Regions from separate parts of the Streptomyces sp. NPDC027185 genome, predicted to be linked through region 2. Evidence: riboswitches for the same ligand, from Rfam matches in the RefSeq annotation. Region 2 holds a riboswitch; the other holds the start of a gene.

Region 1 (4,205 bases), on a different contig from region 2:
CGTCATGGGCTTTCTCGCCGCCCGCTGGCGCAAGGCCGAGCAGTCCGCCAACCTCGACGAATGGGGTCTTGGCGGCCGCAGCTTCGGCACCTGGGTGACGTGGTTCCTGCTCGGCGGCGATCTCTACACCGCGTACACCTTCGTGGCCGTCCCCGCGGCGATCTACGCGGCGGGCGCGTCCGGCTTCTTCGCGGTGCCGTACACGATCCTCGTGTACCCGCTGATCTTCACCTTCCTGCCCCGCCTGTGGTCGGTCTCGCACAAGCACGGCTACGTCACCACCTCCGACTTCGTGCGCGGACGCTTCGGTTCGAAGGGCCTGTCGCTGGCCGTCGCGCTGACCGGCATCCTGGCGACGATGCCGTACATCGCGCTGCAACTCGTCGGTATCCAGGCGGTGCTGGACGTGATGGGCGTCGGCGGCGGCGAGAACACCAACTGGTTCGTCAAGGACCTGCCGCTGCTGATCGCGTTCGCGGTGCTCGCCGCGTACACCTACTCCTCGGGGCTGCGCGCGCCGGCGCTGATCGCGTTCGTCAAGGACGGGCTGATCTACCTGGTCATCGGCGTCGCGATCATCTACATCCCGATCAAGCTCGGCGGGTTCGACGCGGTCTTCCACGCGGCGGGCAAGGCGTTCGCCGAGCCGGGACCGACCGGCAAGCCCCGCGGTGAGCTGGCCAGCGGCCCCCATAACCAGTGGGCGTACGCCACGTTGGCTCTCGGCTCGGCGCTCGCGCTGTTCATGTATCCGCACTCGATCACCGCGACGCTCTCCTCCCGCAACCGCAACGTGATCCGCCGCAACACCACCATCCTGCCGCTGTACTCGCTGATGCTCGGCTTCCTCGCGCTGCTCGGCTTCATGGCGATCAAGGCGGGCACGGACACCCACGGCAACGCCCAACTCGCCATCCCGCAGCTCTTCGAGGACATGTTCCCCAGCTGGTTCTCGGGCGTGGCGTTCGCCGCGATCGGCATCGGCGCGCTGGTGCCCGCCGCGATCATGTCCATCGCCGCGGCCAACCTCTTCACCCGCAACGTCTACAAGGACTTCCTCAAGCCCGGCGCCACGCCCGAGCAGGAGCACAAGGTCGCCAAGCTGGTGTCGCTGCTGGTGAAGGTCGGCGCGCTGGTCTTCGTACTCGGCATGGACAAGACCGTGGCCATCAACTTCCAGCTGCTGGGCGGCATCTGGATCCTCCAGACCATGCCGGCGCTGGTCGGCGGCCTGTTCACCCGCTGGTTCCACCGCTGGGCGCTGCTGGCCGGCTGGGCGGCCGGCATGATCTACGGCACGCTCGCCGCCTACGGCGTGGCGAGCCCGACCCAGGCCCACTTCGGCGGCTCCAGCGCGGAGATCCCCGGCATCGGCCAGATCGGCTACATCGGCCTGACCGCGTTCGTTCTCAACATCGCGGTGACGGTCGCCCTGACCTTCGCCCTCCGCGCCTTCAAGGCCCCCGACGGCGCCGACGAGACCAGCCCCGGCGACTACACCGCGGACGTCGGCGACGAGAGCGCCGCCGCGGACCGGCCGGCCGCCGCGGCGGAGGCGCCGGCGGGGCGCTGACACCCCGCACCCGCTCCGCACAGGCCGCCGCTTCCGCACGGGAAGCGGCGGCCTGCTGTCGTTGCTGCGGACGGCGGCGTCAGCTCACCCAGTCCTTGAGCGGCTCGGTCTCCAGCGTGATGTTCACCGGGTCCGGCAGGTGGAGCGCCTTGCCGAACGGGACGGTGTGGACGTCCTCGTAGCGGGAGCCGTCCGGCTCGCTGAAGAGGGTCACCTCGCAGGATTCCCGGTCGATCAGCAGGCAGAGGGGGATGCCGGACTCCGCATAGGCCCGGGGCTTCTCCACCCGGTCGCGGCGGTCGGTGTCGGAGTCGTGGGAGGTGACCTCGACGACCATCAGCACGGAGTCCGGATCGGCCCACTCGCCCTGCCCCACGAACGCCTCGCTGGCCGCGAGGGAACCGTCCGGGCGCGCTCGGCCACTGCGGTACGTCTCCACCTTCAGGCCCTGGTCAGGGTTGAGCCACAGCTCCGGCCGGTGCTGCATGCAGATGCGTGTCAGCCACTGGATGATCCGCCCGTGGTCCCCGTCCGGCACGGCCTTGCTCCTGATCTTCCCGTCGATGAGTTCCAGCCGTACACCTTCTTCCGCCCTGTCGATTATCCGGGCGGCTTCCTCGAAGTAGTCGGTGAGCGTGGCGTGCGGCCGGTCGATGAGCGCGGTCACGGGAGCCTCCTCGTGCGTCGCCAAGCCCTGCGGGGACTGCGGTACCGACGATATCCGAGACCACCGACAGCCACCGCCCGCTCACCGCACCGCACTAGATATGGGGGTGCACCCAAGAGGCCACCACCACATGTATGCTCATCCTCGCTGTCGTCGCAGGGGAATCCGGTGTGAGTCCGGAACTGTCCCGCAACGGTGTACGAGCACATGGATATCCCTTGATATCGCCCGGCCGGCCCGGGATGTGCCCGTGAGTCCGAAGACCTGCCGATGGTACGTCCGCGCCGCCTGGCCGGACGTCGAGATGTCCGGGCCCCGAGGGATGGGCCGGTGGACGCCGCGCGGGCTCCCGTGCGCCCGCGCCTGTGCGCTGCCGGGCGCCGCCGCCCGCCGTGCGCCCGTCGCGCCTCCCTCCGGCCCCCGCCGAGTGAGGGAGAGCACCACGTGACCACCGCGCCACCGCAGTCCGCGACCGACGCCGAGGCCGCAGCGCTTGAGACGGCCACGTTCCCCGCCGGCGTACCCGGCCAGGACCCGCCCGGCACCGCCCTGCTGCGCACCCTGACCGAGCTGACCGCCGACCTGACCGCCACCGACCCCGGCAAGGTCGCCGCCGCCGCGCTCCGCGGCCGCCACCCCGGCTCCGACGCGGCCGGACTGCGCGAGCTGGCGATCGACGCGGCCGCCGGGCTGATCGGCGACGAGCCGCAGTACTCCAAGCTCGCCGCGCGGCTGCTGACCCTCGCCATCGCCGAGGAGGCCGCGGGCGAGGGCGCCACGTCGTTCTCCGCGTCGGTCGCCACCGGCCACCGCGAGGGCCTGATCGCCGACGCCACCGCCGCGTTCGTCGCCACCCACGCCGCCGAGCTGGACGCGCTCGTCACCCGGGCGCTGGCCGACGGCGCCGACGACCGGTTCGGCTACTTCGGGCTGCGCACCGTCCACTCCCGCTACCTGCTGCGCCACCCCACCACCCGGCAGGTCATCGAGACCCCGCAGCACTTCCTGCTCCGGGTCGCCTGCGGGCTCGCCGAGGACGACTCGGCGCGGGCGCTGGCCGACGTCGCCGAGCTGTACCGCCTGACCAGCTCACTGTCGTACCTGCCGTCCTCCCCCACGCTCTTCAACTCCGGCACCCGCCACCCGCAGATGTCCTCGTGCTACCTGCTGGACTCGCCGCTGGACGAGCTGGACTCGATCTACGACCGCTACCACCAGGTCGCCCGGCTCTCCAAGCACGCCGGCGGGATCGGCCTGTCGTACTCCCGTATCCGGGCCCGCGGTTCGCTGATCCGCGGCACCAACGGGCACTCCAACGGCATCGTGCCGTTCCTGCGGACGCTGGACGCCTCCGTCGCCGCCGTCAACCAGGGCGGCCGGCGCAAGGGCGCCGCCTGCGTCTACCTGGAGACCTGGCACGCGGACATCGAGGAGTTCCTGGAGCTGCGCGACAACACCGGCGAGGAGGCGCGGCGCACCCACAACCTCAACATCGCGCACTGGATCCCCGACGAGTTCATGCGCCGCGTCGAGGCGGACGCCGACTGGTCGCTCTTCTCCCCCTCGGACGCGCCGGAACTGGTCGACCTGTGGGGCGACGCGTTCGACGCCGCGTACCGGAAGGCGGAGGCCGAGGGCCGCGCCCTCAAGCAGGTCCCGGCGCGGGTGCTGTACTCCCGGATGATGCGGACGCTGGCGCAGACCGGCAACGGCTGGATGACCTTCAAGGACCACGCCAACCGCACCGCCAACCAGACCGCCGAGCCCGGCAAGGTCGTCCACTCCTCCAACCTCTGCACGGAGATCCTGGAGGTCACCGACGACGGTGAGACCGCGGTCTGCAACCTCGGCTCGGTCAACCTCGCCGCCCACCTCGGCGACGTGAGCGCCGGCTGGGAGGACGCGATGGACTGGGAGCGGCTGGACGCCACCGTCCGCACCGCCGTCACCTTCCTCGACCGCGTC
Region 2 (4,205 bases):
GCCGGGCGGTACGTGCACGGCGGGGATCCCGGCGGCGCGCAGCCGCTCGCCGACGGCGCGCGCGTCCGGCGCCGCGCCCCCCGGCAGATCCCGGAACCGCCAGGCCCCGCTGCCGCTCGCGTCCGCGGCGTCGAGGAAGACCCGGGCGGCGGCCAGCGCGGCACGGGCGGCGTCGGCGCCCGCGACCCGCAGCGCCGCCGTGGCACCATCGGTGCCGCCGGAGCCCTCGGGGGCGCCGAGGAAGAGGAGGGCGGAGGGGGCGCCCCCGGGAGCGCGCCCCGGGCCGGCCGCGCCCGCCGCGCCCTCGACGCCCTCGGCGTCCGCCGCGTCTTCTGCGACCAAGGTCACATCTCCGCCGAGGCCCGTCACATCGCCCCGGCCGTCGTCCAGGACGAAGAGGAACCGGCCCGAAAGCCGCGCCGTCCACTCCTGCGCGCAGAGCAATCCGTCCAGCTCACGGGCCCAGCGCCGCACGTCGGCGGGGGTGCGGCCGTCGAGTCCGGCGAGCGGTGAGGCGACGATGTTGCGGACGCGTTCATGGCGTACGGAGGGCAGCAGACCGGCGTCGGCCAGCAGCGCGGCCAGATCGCCGCCGCAGCCGTCGCCGAGGCCGCGCAGCTCCACGTTGCCGCGCGAGGTGAGGGAGAGCGCGCCGTCCCCGAGGCGCTCCGCCGCGTCCGCCAACGCCGTCGCCTGACGCACCGTCAACTCTCCGGCGGGCACCCGTACGCGGGCCAGCGCGCCGTCCGCCGCCGTGTGCAGTCGCAGCGCTCCCGGGCAGGCGTCACCGCGCTCACGCAGCGGCGGCTGGACCCCGGAGGGCCGGTTCGAGGGGGAGGGCGGCATGGCCGCGAGCATACCGACGCCCCCCGGACCCCGACGGCGCCCCGGGCCCGCCCCGGCCACCGGCCCGGCCCTCCGAGACCCGTACGGGCCGGACCGGGCCCTGAACGGGATACCTGTACGGGGCCGGGCCCCGATCCCGTACGGGACCCGGCCCCATCCGGGCAGGCCACCGCCCTCGCCCCTACGGGTACGGCCCCGGCCCGTACGGTCCGCGCGCACCACGCCACGCCTCCGGATCCGCTCACGTGCAGGCACCCCGGCGCTCCAGCCCGGACACGCACCCCGTAAGGCCGATCCCCGCCAAGGCCGAGCTGCCCCGAGGGCCCGCGGCCCGCGGCCCGCAAGGCCACCACAGGCCCCACGCCCCGCACCTCGTACGGCCCCGCCCGCGCCCCACCGGAGCCCGAACCCACGCCCCACGGCCGCCGCGTGCCCCGTACGGGCGAGGAACATCCGCACCCCGTACGGCCGCGAGCCCTCCGCCCGTACGGCCGCCCTGCCCCGCCCGTAGGGCATCCCGTAAGGGGCCCCGGGCAGCCGCCCCGCCCGGCACGCCCCCCGGGCGTCCCCACGCGGCGTTCCCCCAAGGTGCCCGCCTGACCTCGTACATCGAGCCGAAGGCCCGCTCCCGTGGCGGCGGGGCAGCCCTTACCATTCACTGCGGTGGGTCAGCCGGCCCGCCGACGCCGGCGACGGCGACGAGGGCTTTCCCGTCAGGGGGCGGCTCTCAGGGGAGGAAGCCCGGTGAGAGTCCGGCGCGGTCCCGCCACTGTGAGCCCGGCAGCCGCCGGGTGAGTCAGGAACTCCCGCCGTCCAACGAACCACCCGGGGCGCGGATACCCCGAGGAAGGCTCTGCGCTCGCATGCTTCTGCTGCTGTCGACCTCCGACACCGATCTCCTCAGCGCCCGCGCCGCCGGCGGCCCCGTGCCGTTCCGGCTCGCCAACCCGGCCCGGCTCGACCTCGCCGAACTGCCCGCGCTGCTCGACGGCGCCGACCTCGTCGTGGTCCGTCTCCTCGGCGGCATCCGCGCCTGGGAGGAGGGCCTGAACCTCCTTCTCGCCGAGGACCAGCACCGCCCCGTCGTCGTCCTCACCGGCGAACAGGCCCCGGACGCCCAGCTGATGGAGGCGTCCACCGTCCCCGTCGGCATCGCCGCCGAGGCGCACGCCTACCTCGCGCACGGCGGGCCGGAGAACCTCGGCCGCCTCGCCCGCTTCCTCTCCGACACCGTCCTGCTGACCGGCCACGGCTTCGAACCGCCGCAGCCCGCGCCGTCCTGGGGCGAGCTGGCCCGGCCCGCGGCCCGTACGGACATCGACGGCCCGCTCATCCCGGTGCTCTACTACCGCGCCCACCACATGAGCGGCAACACCGGCTTCGTCGACGCGCTCTGCACCAAGATCGAGGAGGCCGGCGGCCGTCCGCTGCCGCTCTTCGTCGCCTCGCTGCGCGCGCCCGAACCGGAGCTGATCGAGGCGCTGCGCCCCGCCGACGCGATCATCACCACCGTCCTCGCGGCGGGCGGCACCAAGCCCGCCGAGGCATCCGCCGGCGGCGACGACGAATCCTGGGACGCGGGCGCGCTCGCCGCCCTCGACGTGCCGATCCTCCAGGCGCTCTGCCTGACCGGGAACCGCGCCGCCTGGGAGGAGAACGACGAGGGTCTCTCCCCGCTGGACGCCGCCACCCAGATCGCCGTCCCCGAGTTCGACGGCCGCCTGATCACCGTCCCGTTCTCCTTCAAGGAGATCGACGAGGACGGTCTGCCGACGTACGCCGCCGACCCCGAGCGCGCCGCCCGTGTCGCCGGTATCGCCGTCCGCCATGCCCGCCTGCGCCACATCCCGGCCCAGGACAAGAAGCTGGCGCTGGTCCTCTCCGCGTACCCCACCAAGCACTCCCGCATCGGCAACGCCGTCGGCCTCGACACTCCCGCCTCCGCCGTCGCCCTCCTGCGCCGCCTGCGCGAGGAGGGCTACGACTTCGGCGACGAGGCCGTACCCGGTCTGGAGTCCGGTGACGGCGACGAGCTGATCTACGCCCTCATCGAGGCGGGCGGCCACGACCAGGAGTGGCTGACGGAGGAACAGCTCGCCAAGAACCCGGTCCGCATCCCCGCCGCCGACTACAAGCGCTGGTACGCCACCCTCCCGCAGGAGCTGCGCGACGCCGTCGAGCGGCACTGGGGCCCGCCGCCCGGCGAGATGTTCCTCGATCGCAGCCACGTGGACGAGCCGGGCCGCGACCCGGAGGGCGACATCGTCCTCGCCGCCCTGCGCCGCGGCAATCTGCTGATCCTCATCCAGCCGCCGCGCGGCTTCGGCGAGAACCCGATCGCGATCTACCACGACCCCGATCTGCCGCCGTCCCACCACTACCTGGCCGCCTACCGCTGGATCGCCGCCTGTGCCGACGACGGCGGTTTCGGCGCCGACGCCATGGTCCACCTCGGCAAGCACGGCAACCTGGAGTGGCTGCCCGGCAAGAACGCGGGCCTGTCCGCCGCCTGTGGCCCCGACGCCGCCCTCGGCGACCTCCCCCTCGTCTACCCGTTCCTCGTCAACGACCCCGGCGAGGGCACCCAGGCCAAGCGCCGCGTCCACGCCACCCTCGTCGACCACCTCGTCCCGCCGATGGCGCGCGCCGAGTCGTACGGCGACATCGCCCGGCTCGAACAGCTCCTCGACGAGTACGCGCAGATCAGCGCCATGGACCCGGCGAAGCTCCCGGCCATCCGCGCGCAGATCTGGACGCTCATCCAGGCGGCCCGGCTCGACCACGACCTCGGTCTGGAGGCCCGCCCCGACGACGACGGCTTCGACGACTTCCTCCTCCACGTCGACGGCTGGCTCTGTGAGGTCAAGGACGCCCAGATCCGCGACGGCCTGCACGTCCTGGGCGCCGCCCCGACGGGCGAGGCACGCGTCAACCTCGTCCTCGCGATCCTCCGCGCCCGCCAGATCTGGGGCGGTACGTCCGCGCTGCCCGGTCTGCGCGAGGCGCTGGGCCTGGACGAGTCCGCCGCGACCCGCACCACCGCCGACGAGGCCGAGGACCGCGCCCGGGAGCTGGTCCAGGCGATGGAGGACGCCGACTGGGCGCCCTCCGCCGTCGCCGCGGTCGCCGCCGGACAGCCGGAACAGGTCGCCGCGATCCTCGACTTCGCCGCCCGCGAGGTCGTCCCCCGCCTGGCCGGCACCACCGCCGAGATCGACCACGCCGTCCACGCCCTCAGCGGCGGTTTCGTCCCGGCGGGCCCGTCCGGCTCCCCGCTGCGCGGCCTCGTCAACGTCCTGCCGACCGGCCGCAACTTCTACTCCGTCGACCCCAAGGCCGTCCCCTCCCGCCTCGCGTGG

Evidence for each region. A riboswitch is a leader RNA that binds a small molecule or an ion and turns the genes downstream of it on or off. The one in region 2 is predicted to bind cobalamin.
Region 1: it holds a riboswitch for cobalamin, as region 2 does, so the genes downstream of both, ACZ4M8_RS07320 (ribonucleoside-diphosphate reductase subunit alpha) here and cobN (cobaltochelatase subunit CobN) in region 2, are expected to answer to the same signal.

What each region holds. Positions count from the first base shown of each region.
Region 1 covers NZ_JBVHRF010000002.1:482,074-486,278, forward strand. The annotation lists gene mctP (monocarboxylate uptake permease MctP) at 1-1,573, shown strand, start outside; gene ACZ4M8_RS07315 (Uma2 family endonuclease) at 1,653-2,240, opposite strand; cobalamin riboswitch at 2,369-2,526, shown strand; gene ACZ4M8_RS07320 (ribonucleoside-diphosphate reductase subunit alpha) at 2,685-4,205, shown strand, end outside.
Region 2 covers NZ_JBVHRF010000010.1:33,470-37,674, forward strand. The annotation lists gene cobG (precorrin-3B synthase) at 1-846, opposite strand, end outside; cobalamin riboswitch at 1,550-1,672, shown strand; gene cobN (cobaltochelatase subunit CobN) at 1,710-4,205, shown strand, end outside.